2 regions of the Enterobacter cloacae complex sp. HYC080_NIDB genome follow, and region 1 is predicted to be linked to the other one. Evidence: predicted binding sites of a transcription regulator. Region 1 holds the regulator's gene; the other holds the start of a gene.
The links. The regulator LexA, encoded in region 1, represses DNA repair genes until DNA is damaged. The targets are predictions, from matches to a motif close to TNCTGTATGTACATACAGNA.
Positions count from the first base shown of each region.

Region 2: sulA (SOS-induced cell division inhibitor SulA) is a predicted target of LexA. The motif match lies at 1,492-1,511, and genes of this name have one in related genera.

Region 1 is NZ_CP114212.1:4,233,451-4,239,186, forward strand. It holds gene zur (zinc uptake transcriptional repressor Zur) at 1-355, shown strand, start outside; gene O1723_RS20115 (CsbD family protein) at 405-614, opposite strand; gene dinF (MATE family efflux transporter DinF) at 735-2,072, opposite strand; gene lexA (transcriptional repressor LexA) at 2,136-2,744, opposite strand; gene O1723_RS20130 (diacylglycerol kinase) at 2,853-3,221, opposite strand; gene plsB (glycerol-3-phosphate 1-O-acyltransferase PlsB) at 3,376-5,736, shown strand, end outside.
Region 2 is NZ_CP114212.1:2,887,438-2,893,173, reverse strand. It holds gene ompA (porin OmpA) at 1-606, opposite strand, end outside; gene sulA (SOS-induced cell division inhibitor SulA) at 962-1,471, opposite strand; partial or broken gene O1723_RS13830 (TfoX/Sxy family DNA transformation protein) at 1,689-2,314, shown strand; gene yccS (YccS family putative transporter) at 2,271-4,433, opposite strand; gene O1723_RS13820 (YccF domain-containing protein) at 4,453-4,899, opposite strand; gene helD (DNA helicase IV) at 5,023-5,736, shown strand, end outside.

The DNA.
Region 1 (5,736 bases):
CGAGCCGCAGGCTAAACCGCCAACAGTGTATCGCGCGCTGGATTTCCTGCTGGAACAGGGATTTGTTCATAAAGTGGAATCCACAAACAGCTATGTACTGTGCCATCTTTTCGATCAGCCCACCCACACGTCGGCCATGTTTATCTGCGACCGTTGTGGCGTAGTGAAAGAAGAAGCTGCGGAAGGCGTGGAAGACATTATGCATACGCTGGCGGCAAGAATGGGGTTTGCCCTGCGTCATAATGTGATTGAAGCACACGGGCTGTGTTCAGTGTGTGTCGAGGTGGAAGCGTGTCGACATCAGGATGAGTGTCAGCATGACCACTCTATTCTGGTGAAAAAAAAGCCGCGTTAGCAGCCAAAAGAAAAGGCGGCCTGAAGCCGCCCCAGTAGGTTATTCAGCGTTACCAGCGGTAATCATTGCGGGTTTCCCAGTCTTTGACTTCGTTTTCCGCCTGATCTTTCGCGTAGCCGTAACGTTCCTGAATTTTACCGACAAGCTGATCGCGCTTACCTTCAATGACGGTCATATCGTCATCTGTCAGCTTACCCCACTGTTCTTTCGCTTTACCTTTGAACTGCTTCCAGTTGCCGCCGATTTCGTCTTTATTCATCATCGTGTCCTCTTAGTTAAGCGTCGGGTCGTAACGTCCGTTACGTTCTTTTCTGCTGGACGTGATAATTATTGTAGTTAAGGATTCGGCGGTTGATTTCATATTCGGAATCTTTAACCATCACGATATATCGTGACGCGAAGGAAACCAGGTATTGTTTTGCCAGTGGCGGCGCCATATAAAAGCCAGCGACAGGCCACGCAGAGAGAGAAAGACCGCAAGCGCCAACCACAAACCGTGATTACCCAGCCAGGGAAGCGTCAGCAGCGTCAGGCCAAATCCTGCCGCCGCAACGGCCATACTGTTACGCATTTCCGCCCCGCGCGTCGCACCAATAAACATGCCGTCCAGCAGATAACACCAGACACCCACCACCGGTAAGATGACTTGCCAGATGAGATAGTGGCTCGCCAGTTCGCGCAGCGCAGGGAGAGAGGTCAGTAAAGCAACAATCTGTTCGCCGAAGCAGGCATAGACCACAGCAAACACCAGCGCTACCAGTCCTGACTGACGGCAGGCTGCCCGCCAGACATCATGAAGCTGCCCGCTTTCACGCGCGCCATACGCCTGCCCCGAATGTGCTTCAACCGCGTAGGCAAAGCCGTCCAGCGCATAGGCGGTAAACGTCAGCAGCGTCATCAATACCGCGTTGACCGCGACGATTTCAGGCCCCAGCCGTGCACCGAAGACCGTCAGCGCGCCGAAGCAGAGTTGCAGAAGCAGCGAGCGCAGCATGATGTCACGGTTAAGCGCCAGCAGCTTACGGATATTGCCGCGCCATGCGGTTTTCAGCAGCGCGAGGGAGATCCCGCGCATCGCCAGCACGCGCCAGACCATCCACAGCCCCATCACAAAGGTCCCGTATTCAGCAATCGCCGTCGCCAGTGCCGCGCCCCGCACGTTCATATGGAGGCCCATCACCAGCCAGAGATCCAGCACGATGTTGAGCAGGTTTCCCACGACCAGCAGAATCACTGGCGCACGAGCATACTGAACGCCCAGTAACCAACCCAGCAGAACCAGATTTGCCAGCGAAGCGGGCGCACTGAGCCAGCGGATTTCAAGAAAACGTCGCGCCTGCTCCAGTACCGCCTCACTGCCGCCAACGATATGGAGCGCAAGGTCAATCAGGGGATCGCGGAGTAAAACGATTAACGCGCCCGCGCCCAGCGCAAGAATCAGCGGCTGCACCAGCGCCCGCGCCAGACGTAACGGATCTTTTGCACCATACGCCTGTGCCGTGAGTCCGGTGGTGCTCATGCGCAAAAAGAGCAGCAGCATAAAGAGGAAGCTGGTTGCCGTCGCGCCAATCGCCACGCCGCCAAGATAGACAGGGGAATCGAGATGCCCAATAACGGCCGTGTCGACCAGACCCAGCAAGGGCACGGTGATATTGGAGAAAATCATCGGCAGTGCAAGACGCCACAATGCCTTATCGGATGCCGTCAGCAGTGACATGAGAAACACCGGGAGTGGTCAATAAGGCAGGCTACAGCGGAACCGTAGCCTGTCAGGAAGAGATTACAGCCATTCACCGTTGCGAATCACACCGACCGCCAGACCTTCGATAGAGAAGCTCTGTTCGCGGAGATCGACCACAATGGGAGAGAACTCGCTGTTTTCGGGCAGCAACTGAACGGTGTTACCCTGCTTTTTCAGACGCTTAACGGTCACTTCGTCATCAATGCGCGCGACCACCACCTGGCCGTTCCGCACATCCTGCGTTTTGTGTACCGCCAGCAGATCGCCGTCGAGAATGCCGATATCTTTCATCGACATGCCGCTTACGCGCAGCAGAAAATCTGCGCTCGGCTTGAACATACCAGGATCAACCTGGTAGTGGCCTTCGATATGCTGCTGCGCCAGCAGCGGCTCACCCGCAGCAACACGGCCTATCAGCGGAATGCCCGTCTCTTCTTCCACCAGCAGGCGGATACCGCGTGACGCGCCTGAAACAATTTCAATCACGCCCTTACGTGCCAGCGCTTTCAGGTGTTCTTCGGCAGCATTCGGAGAACGGAAGCCCAGACGCTGAGCGATTTCCGCACGCGTGGGTGGCATACCCGTCTGGCCGATATGATCCCGAATGAGATCAAACACCTCTTGCTGCCTGGTCGTTAATGCTTTCATTCCGCCCCCTGGGTGTATATACAGTTATGCTGTGAGTATATACAGTCAAAGGTGAATTTGGAACCAAAAACTGCACAAAAAACCAGGGACTTAATTATTCCTCGAGGCTCATCGGAAATGTGACCAAAGCAGCGTGACCCAGGTAATGACTGCAGTGATAATCGCCAGCAGCACAGCGGCAGAACCCATGTCTTTCGCGCGACCGGAGAGCTCGTGGAATTCTGAGCCAATACGGTCAACAACGGCCTCAATAGCGCTATTGAGAATTTCCACTATCATCACCAGAAGCACGGAACCGATGAGAAGTACGCGGGTAATAGCATCGACATCAAGGAAACAGGCGATGATGACCGCGATGATAGTGGCGACACCTTCCTGACGAAAGGCGGCTTCGTTGATCCACGCTGCACGGAAACCTTTCCATGAATAGCCGGCGGCTTTGATGATACGCGTTAACCCAGTGGTATTATTGGCCATTAAAAGAACCTTTTATGAAAAAAAGCGTCAGTAACAGGAACTGTAGCGCGTTTCGCTACAGCCTGAAGTATGACGGGTAACAACAGAAATTTTGCGCGCTTTCTGTTATCCTTGCGCCGCAATTGCATTATTAACCAGAGGCTTTACATCGTTTATGTCCGGCTGGCCACGAATTTACTACAAATTACTTAATTTACCATTAAGCATCCTGGTAAAAAGCAAGTCTATCCCAGCAGAACCCGCGCTGGAATTGGGGCTCGATACGTCGCGTCCTATTATGTACGTTTTGCCTTATAACTCGAAGGCAGACTTACTGACCCTTCGCGCCCAATGTCTGGCGCATGACTTACCTGACCCGCTTGAACCGCTGGAAGTCGACGGCACGTTGCTGCCGCGCTACGTGTTCATTCACGGCGGGCCGCGTGTGTTTACCTATTACACGCCAAAAGAAGAGTCCATTAAGCTGTTCCACGACTATCTCGACCTGCACCGCAGCAATCCCGATCTGGATGTGCAGATGGTGCCGGTATCGGTGATGTTTGGCCGCCGTCCGGGCCGTGAAAAAGGCGAAGAGAATCCGCCGCTGCGTATGCTTAACGGCATCCAGAAGTTCTTCGCGGTCTCCTGGCTGGGACGCGACAGCTTTGTGCGCTTCTCCCCTTCCGTTTCACTGCGCCGGATGGCAGATGAGCACGGTACCGACAAGATCATCGCGCAGAAGCTGGCGCGCGTAGCACGTATGCACTTCGCCCGTCAGCGCCTCGCGGCCGTCGGGCCACGACTCCCGGCGCGTCAGGACCTATTCAACAAACTGTTGGCCTCCAAAGCGATCGCCCGCGCCGTTGAAGACGAAGCGCGTAGCAAGAAGATTTCGCATGAGAAAGCCCAGCAGAACGCCATTGCGCTGATGGAAGAGATTGCCGCGAACTTCTCTTACGAGATGATTCGCCTTTCCGATCGTATTCTCGGCTTTACCTGGAACCGCCTGTATCAGGGCATCAACGTTCATAACGCCGAGCGTGTACGCCAGCTGGCGCATGATGGCCATGAAATTGTCTATGTCCCCTGCCACCGCAGCCACATGGACTACCTGCTTCTCTCCTACGTGCTCTATCACCAGGGGCTGGTACCACCGCACATCGCGGCCGGTATTAACCTGAATTTCTGGCCAGCGGGCCCGATCTTCCGCCGCCTGGGCGCCTTCTTTATCCGTCGTACCTTCAAGGGCAATAAGCTCTACTCCACCGTGTTCCGCGAGTATCTGGGCGAACTGTTCAGTCGCGGCTATTCCGTGGAGTACTTCGTGGAGGGTGGTCGCTCCCGTACCGGACGTCTGCTTGATCCGAAGACCGGCACGCTGTCGATGACCATTCAGGCGATGCTGCGCGGCGGAACCCGTCCGATCACGCTGGTGCCTATCTACATTGGTTATGAGCACGTCATGGAAGTGGGTACGTATGCCAAAGAACTGCGTGGCGCAACCAAAGAGAAAGAGAGCCTGCCGCAGATGTTGCGCGGCCTGAGCAAGTTACGCAACCTGGGTCAGGGCTACGTGAACTTTGGCGAGCCAATGCCGCTGATGACGTACCTGAACCATCACGTTCCGGAGTGGCGCGAATCCATCGATCCTATCGAAGCGGTTCGTCCTGCCTGGCTGACGCCAACGGTTAACGGCATTGCATCCGAGCTGATGGTGCGTATTAACAACGCGGGGGCGGCTAACGCCATGAACCTGTGCTGTACCGCGCTACTGGCTTCTCGTCAGCGCTCCCTGACCCGTGAACAGCTCACGGAGCAGCTGGACTGCTACCTGGACATGATGCGCAACGTGCCGTACTCGGTTGATTCAACGGTTCCTGCGGCTACCGCCAGCGAGCTCATCGATCACGCGTTGCAGATGAACAAGTTTGAAGTCGAGAAGGACACGATCGGCGACATCATCATTCTGCCGCGCGAACAGGCCGTGTTGATGACGTACTATCGCAACAACATCGCGCATATGCTGATGCTGCCGTCGCTGATGGCGGCCATCATTACCCAGCATCGCCACATTTCACGTCAGGAGCTATTGCGTCACGTTGATACGCTCTACCCGATGCTGAAAGCGGAGCTGTTCCTGCGCTGGAGCAAAGATGAGCTGGCCGTTGAGCTGGATAAACTGACGGAAGAACTTCGTCGTCAGGGGCTGATCACCGTTGCCAACGATGAGCTGCATATCAATCCGTCACGCTCCCGAACCCTGCAGCTGCTGGCGGCCGGCGCGCGCGAAACGCTGCAGCGCTACGCCATTACGTTCTGGCTGCTGAGTGCGAACCCGTCGATCAACCGCGGTACGCTGGAGAAAGAGAGCCGGACGCTGGCACAGCGCCTGTCTGTGCTGCACGGCATTAACGCACCAGAATTCTTCGACAAAGCGGTCTTCAGTTCCCTCGTGCTGACGCTGCGTGATGAAGGCTTCATCAGTGATACGGGCGATGCCGAGCCAGAAGAGACGCTGAAGGTTTACCAGATGCTG
Region 2 (5,736 bases), 1.3 Mb from region 1:
TGCTGCATCTTCCTGCTGGCCGAAACGGTAGGAAACACCTACGCTCAGCATGCCGTTGTCTGGACGAACGCCAACGGTAGCACCGTCGCCGATGTTGTTAACCCACTGGTATTCCAGACGGGTAGCGATGTCACGGGTCATAGCCCACTCAACGCCACCAGCGAATACTGGGGAAACACCGGTGTCATGGTCGTCGCCAGCGATGCTGTTGCTGGAGTCAGCGCGCCATACCATACCACCCAGACGGGTGTACACGTCCAGATCGTCAGTTACTGGGTAACCCAGTTTAGCGGTCAGCTGTACGCCTTGAGCTTTAAAAGCGCCATTAACGTTGTCGCCTTTGTATGGCATACGACCTAACCAGTCGTAACCCATTTCAAAACCAACATACGGGTTAACCTGATAGCCACCGAACGCACCTGCACCAAGCTGGCTCTCGTGAGTAGGGCCATCATTGTTCAGGCTGCTGTTGTACCAGCCGGTGTCGTGGAACTGAGACCAGCCCAGTTTACCACCTGCATACCAGGTATTATCTTTCGGAGCGGCCTGCGCTACGGTAGCGAAGCCAGCCAGTGCCACTGCAATCGCGATAGCTGTCTTTTTCATTTTTTGCGCCTCGTTATCATCCAAAATTCGCCATGAATGTCTCAAGTAGAGAATCACGGTTAAATCCTTCACCGGGGGGCGTGGTCAAATATAAATCTACCGATATCTTCGGCTTAGGCCGAGCACCCCTGGCGATGTAAAGTCTACAACGTAGCTGAAAACTTACAAGTGTGAAGTCTGTCAGGCATATGAAAAAAAAAGTTCCGTATACCTATTATTTAACATTTTTAGAACGAATTTTGTGCAGTAAAATTAAGGAGAACCGCTCCAGACGCGCCTTGCCGCAATTTTGACGCCGGGAACTAAATCCGTATCTTGCGGTCAAAAAAAATTCCAGGAAAAATCTTAATTTCGCTCAATGATACAAATTTGAGTGAATTTTTAGCCCAGAAAGTTGTCCTCTGCGATAAGAATCTGGACGAACCGGGCGCATGATGAACCCGATCGCATTCCCTTCTTCAGCCGCTTCAGTCAGACGAAAATGTTCCTCTTCCGTCAGTTCTTCGGGTAACCAGCCGATCACCACGCTGTAATTTCCAGTGCGCAACGCGCGAACCATAGACTCAACGGTATCGCAGGGAGAGAGTTGGTTAATCTGCATCACCTTAGCCAGCGGCAGGCCTGCGGACTGAACCCATTCACGGCTCAATTTTTGCTGTGGCGTCAGCCAGAGCTGCCAGCGCGATTGCTGACCAAGCTGCTGTAATAAAGGCAGTAGCAGGAGTTGGGTCAACAGAGGCTGGTCTTCACGATAAACCACTTCACTAATAAGCCCCGTCGAAACACCCCCAACGGTGTTGTGCGCGACAGTGCCCGCGGTAGAGGAGAGAGAAGTTGAGCGATTTGCATAGCCTGAAGTGTACATATTCATTCCAGCCCTGTAGTTACTGTATGGATATACAGTAACCCCTGTATGCATAAAGATCAACCTCATTTTCGGAAAGCGACTCGCAAAATTCGTTCAATGTTGATGCCCCTCGAAAAATCATCTTGCTCAACGGCGCTAAGTTGCCTATTTTCCTGCTAACGGATCCGCTAGTAAGAAATTTCGCTGTTACCTTATGATTTAGAAGGGAAATATCATGAAAAAGATATCTTATGAACGGATTTATCAATCCAGGAATACCTCTCACCGCTAGGAGAAATTCATCATCGCGCCCTGTTCGGTGGCTATACCCTGGCGGTAGATGACGCGGTTTTTGCCATGGTGTCAGATGGCGAGCTGTACCTTCGCGCGTGTGAAGAAAGCGCAAAATACTGTGTAAAAAATGCCGCCTCTTTTTTGACGTTGATGAAACGAGGCCGCCCGGTACTTCTCAACTATTACCGTGTCGATGATGGACTGTGGCAAGACAGGGAACGGCTGCTTCAGCTCTCCTCTTTCGCGCTCAATGCGGCGAGGAAAGAGCGCTGTCAGCGCCATCAACGAAACCGGCTTAAAGATCTGCCAAACCTGACTTTTCAGCTTGAGGTATTACTTTTCGAAGCGGGCATTACTAACGAAGAGACGCTGCGGGCGCTGGGTGCCAGGGAGTGCTGGTTGAAAATGCGGGCTAAAAATAGGGCACTCGGTATTAAAGTGCTCTTTGCCCTTGAGGGGGCTATTGAGGGTTTGCATGAGGCGGCACTCCCGGCAGGCATTCGCCGGGAGTTGACGGAGTGGTTTAATGCGCTGCCTGAGCCACAGAAGAATCACTCCTCCAGGTAGCGATTTGCTGTTGTAACCGGCAAATTTCTGGCAGCAGAGCGATAAGCAGGCCAATCTGCTGTAGCACCAGCGGCGCTTTGCTGTCGTTTCCAGGCTCAAGACGCGCGATACGTTGAGTCAGTTCATCCAGCGACTGTCTCACTTTCGGTTCATCGGCTGGCCGGTGATGCAGTGCATCATCGACGTAGCAGACCGCGTCATCCAACAGGTTGAGTATGCCCGGGTTGACCAGTTTCTCGCGGTGGGCACCCAGCGTGGAAATATAGCTGGTGAAGGTATGGTTGAGGCAGAGCAACCGGAAAGCCGTCTCACGCATCTCGGCCGTGGCACGAGGCTCCGTTGACATGTTAGAGACAACCGAGGCCAGCTCAGCATCACTGTTGTGCGCATCGCGGCGGGCTATCCGATAAGCCAGACGGTTATCGCGGCCCTGGTGGTACTGCTCAAGGATGGCATCCAGGTATCGGCAGTTGGCGTTCAATGCCCTGTCTAACACCCGCGGTAAATTACGGAAACGCCAGTCCGGCCAGATAAAGCTCACCGCTGCCCAGGCAATCGCACAGCCGATCAGGGTATCGAGCACGCGAGGCAGGGCGACCTCGAACCCTTCACCCAGCAGGTTAAAGCAGAGCAGCACCAGCAGCGTGATGAACATGGTGGCATGAGCGTACTGCACGTTGCGAAACGCGAAAAACAACACGCCGGTAATCACAATCAGCACCAGTTGCCCTTCAACAGAAGGCACGAAGTACAGCACGGGAAGTCCAATCGCGACACCGACCAGCGTACCGATAATACGCAGCGCAAGGCGGTGTCGGGTGGCGTTATAGTTTGGCTGGCAGACAAACAGACTGGTCAGCAGGATCCAGTAGCCATGCTGCAAACCGGTTATCTGGATAAAGGCATAACCGACGCATAGCACCAGAGACATTCTCACCGCGTGGCGAAAGAGCGCCGACTCCGGCGTAAAGTTGCGGCTCAGCCGAAGCCACATATCGCTAAAGCTATGTACGCTGTCATCAGCTAGCTGATTTTCCACATCATTACCCGGTTGCGCCATCGCCTGTTCGGATTCGATGGTCGCCAGCTGAGCATCTATAGCCCGCAGGTTGTTGAGCAGAAAACCCAGCGCTTTGATATGTTCCGGTGAAGTTCCGCTGGCCTGAACGCGATCGAGCGCCGCATCAAGATGGCTAAACACCCGTTCGAAACGGGGGTCATGCTGATAGGGCGTGCGCAGCAGAATGGATCGCGAGAGCTGCTGGCAGGCCAGGGACTGCATGGACAGCAGGCGCTGGAAGCGGAACATCACGTCGCTGTAGCGAAACTTTTCACGCAGGGCGGCATACTGAACATGCGAGGAACTGGCGCGTTCATGAATGTCCTGGGCGGCAAAATAGTAGTGTAAGGTTCTTCGCGTTCCACGCTGACCGCGATCGCCGCGCAGACGGGTGAGCAGAGAGGCTTTCGTCTGGTTAAGGGTGGTGACCAGCTGACCGTTTGCCAGCGCCAGATCGTAAAGCGGCGCCTGGCTTTCTTCTTCGATATCCGGGTCAAACAGCCGGGATTTCAGTTCCAGATAATGGGCTAGCTGCTCAAAGCTACGGGCAAGGTTATCCTGCAGCGGGCGAACCGGGAAGATAAGATGACCGGTTAACGTCAGCAGGTTATACCAGATGGCGCCCAGCAACAGCAGCAAAGGTTGCTGGTACCACTGGTCGTAAAGTGACACGCCCAGCATGGTATAGATGGCGATCAGCAAAGCGCCGAAGGCGATAGTGGCGTAGCGCTGCCCCAGTCCGCCCAGCAAAATAAACCCGCTGGTCGAAATCGTCAGGCCCAGCGCAAACAGCCACGGCCAGGGGAAGAGCAACTCAACGGACGCTGACGCGATAAAAAAGCAGACGAGCGTAATCACCAGGTTACGCAAACGACCGGCCAGGCGATCGTCCAGGTCCGCAAGCGCCCCGGCCACCACTCCCAGCGTGAGCGGGATGGTGAGTTTGACGTCATTCAACCACCACGGCAGGGCTACCGTGCCGCAAAGCGCGATAAAAATCCTGACGTTGTAAAGCCAGGAACTGTTCCAGGTATAACGGCGAAGCAGTGGGCTTAGCATAAACGCGGCCAGTCCTTATTTACTGAAAACGACGACGTGCGTTCGCTTCACGCGCCGCCTGGGCCACTTCAACCGGAACAACTCTGCGCCCGACGGGCCAAAGGGCGATGGCGGCGATCTTAAAGTTCGCGAGCCCTACCGGAATCCCAATAATTGAGATGCACTGAGCAATACCGGCAAAAATATGCATGATGCACAGCCACCAGCCAAAGAAAATCAGCCACAGAATGTTCAGCAGGGTTCCCCCCGTGTTCATCAGGGCGTTCTTACTTTCCGGGTTCAGTTCGTCAACGTGGATGGCTTCGTTACCGTAGGGGATCAACGAGAGTTTGGTGATTTCCCAGCAGGAGCGGGTCAGGGGGAGTGTGAAAATCAGGACGATGCTCACCAGTGTGGCAAAAAGCCAGGAAAGGGTGGTGGCAAAACCGCCCAGCACAAAATTCAACACATTCAGAACGGTACGCATAAACCCTCACTTCCTTTCGATAAAATTAACGCCCAATGATTGTAACGTTTTTTTAGGCTGGAGCACCTTAAAACTGGCAGTTAAACTGTCAGGTAAATTATCTCTTCGTGGATTTGGCGGGACATGGAACTGAAAGCAACTTCATTAGGCAAACGCCTGGCGCAACACCCTTATGACAGCGTTGTTTTGCTCAACGCCGGGGTGAAAGTCTCCGGAGAACGCCACGAATACCTTATTCCGTTTAATCAGCTTCTGGCCATCCACTGTAAGCGTGGGCTGGTATGGGGTGAGCTGGAGTTTGTTCTGCCAGACGATAAAGTCGTGCGTCTTCACGGCACCGAGTGGGCGGAAACCCAGCGTTTTCATCACCACCTGAACGCCCGCTGGCAGCAGTGGAGTCACGACATGAGCGTGATTGCCGCCCAGGTTCTGCACCAGGTGCTGGACGAGATCGCCCAGAGCAACGCGCAACAAACGTGGTTGACCCGCCAGCAGACTGCCGGGCTGCAGCAAAAGATTCGCCAGGCTCTCTCGGCCCTGCCGATTGCCGTAACGCGTCTTGATGAGTTCGACAACTGTCGCGACGCCTGGCGTCAGTGTCAGGCCTGGCTGAACGATAAGGATAAGAGTCGGCTGGCGCATAACCAGGCCTGGACAGATGCCATGCTGGCCCAGTACGCCGACTTTTTCAGTACGGTGGAATCTTCGCCGCTCAACCCTGCGCAGGCTCGCGCGGTGGTCAATGGCGAGCAGTCGCTGCTGGTGCTCGCGGGGGCAGGAAGCGGCAAAACGTCGGTACTGGTGGCGCGTGCAGGCTGGCTTCTGACGACCGGCGAA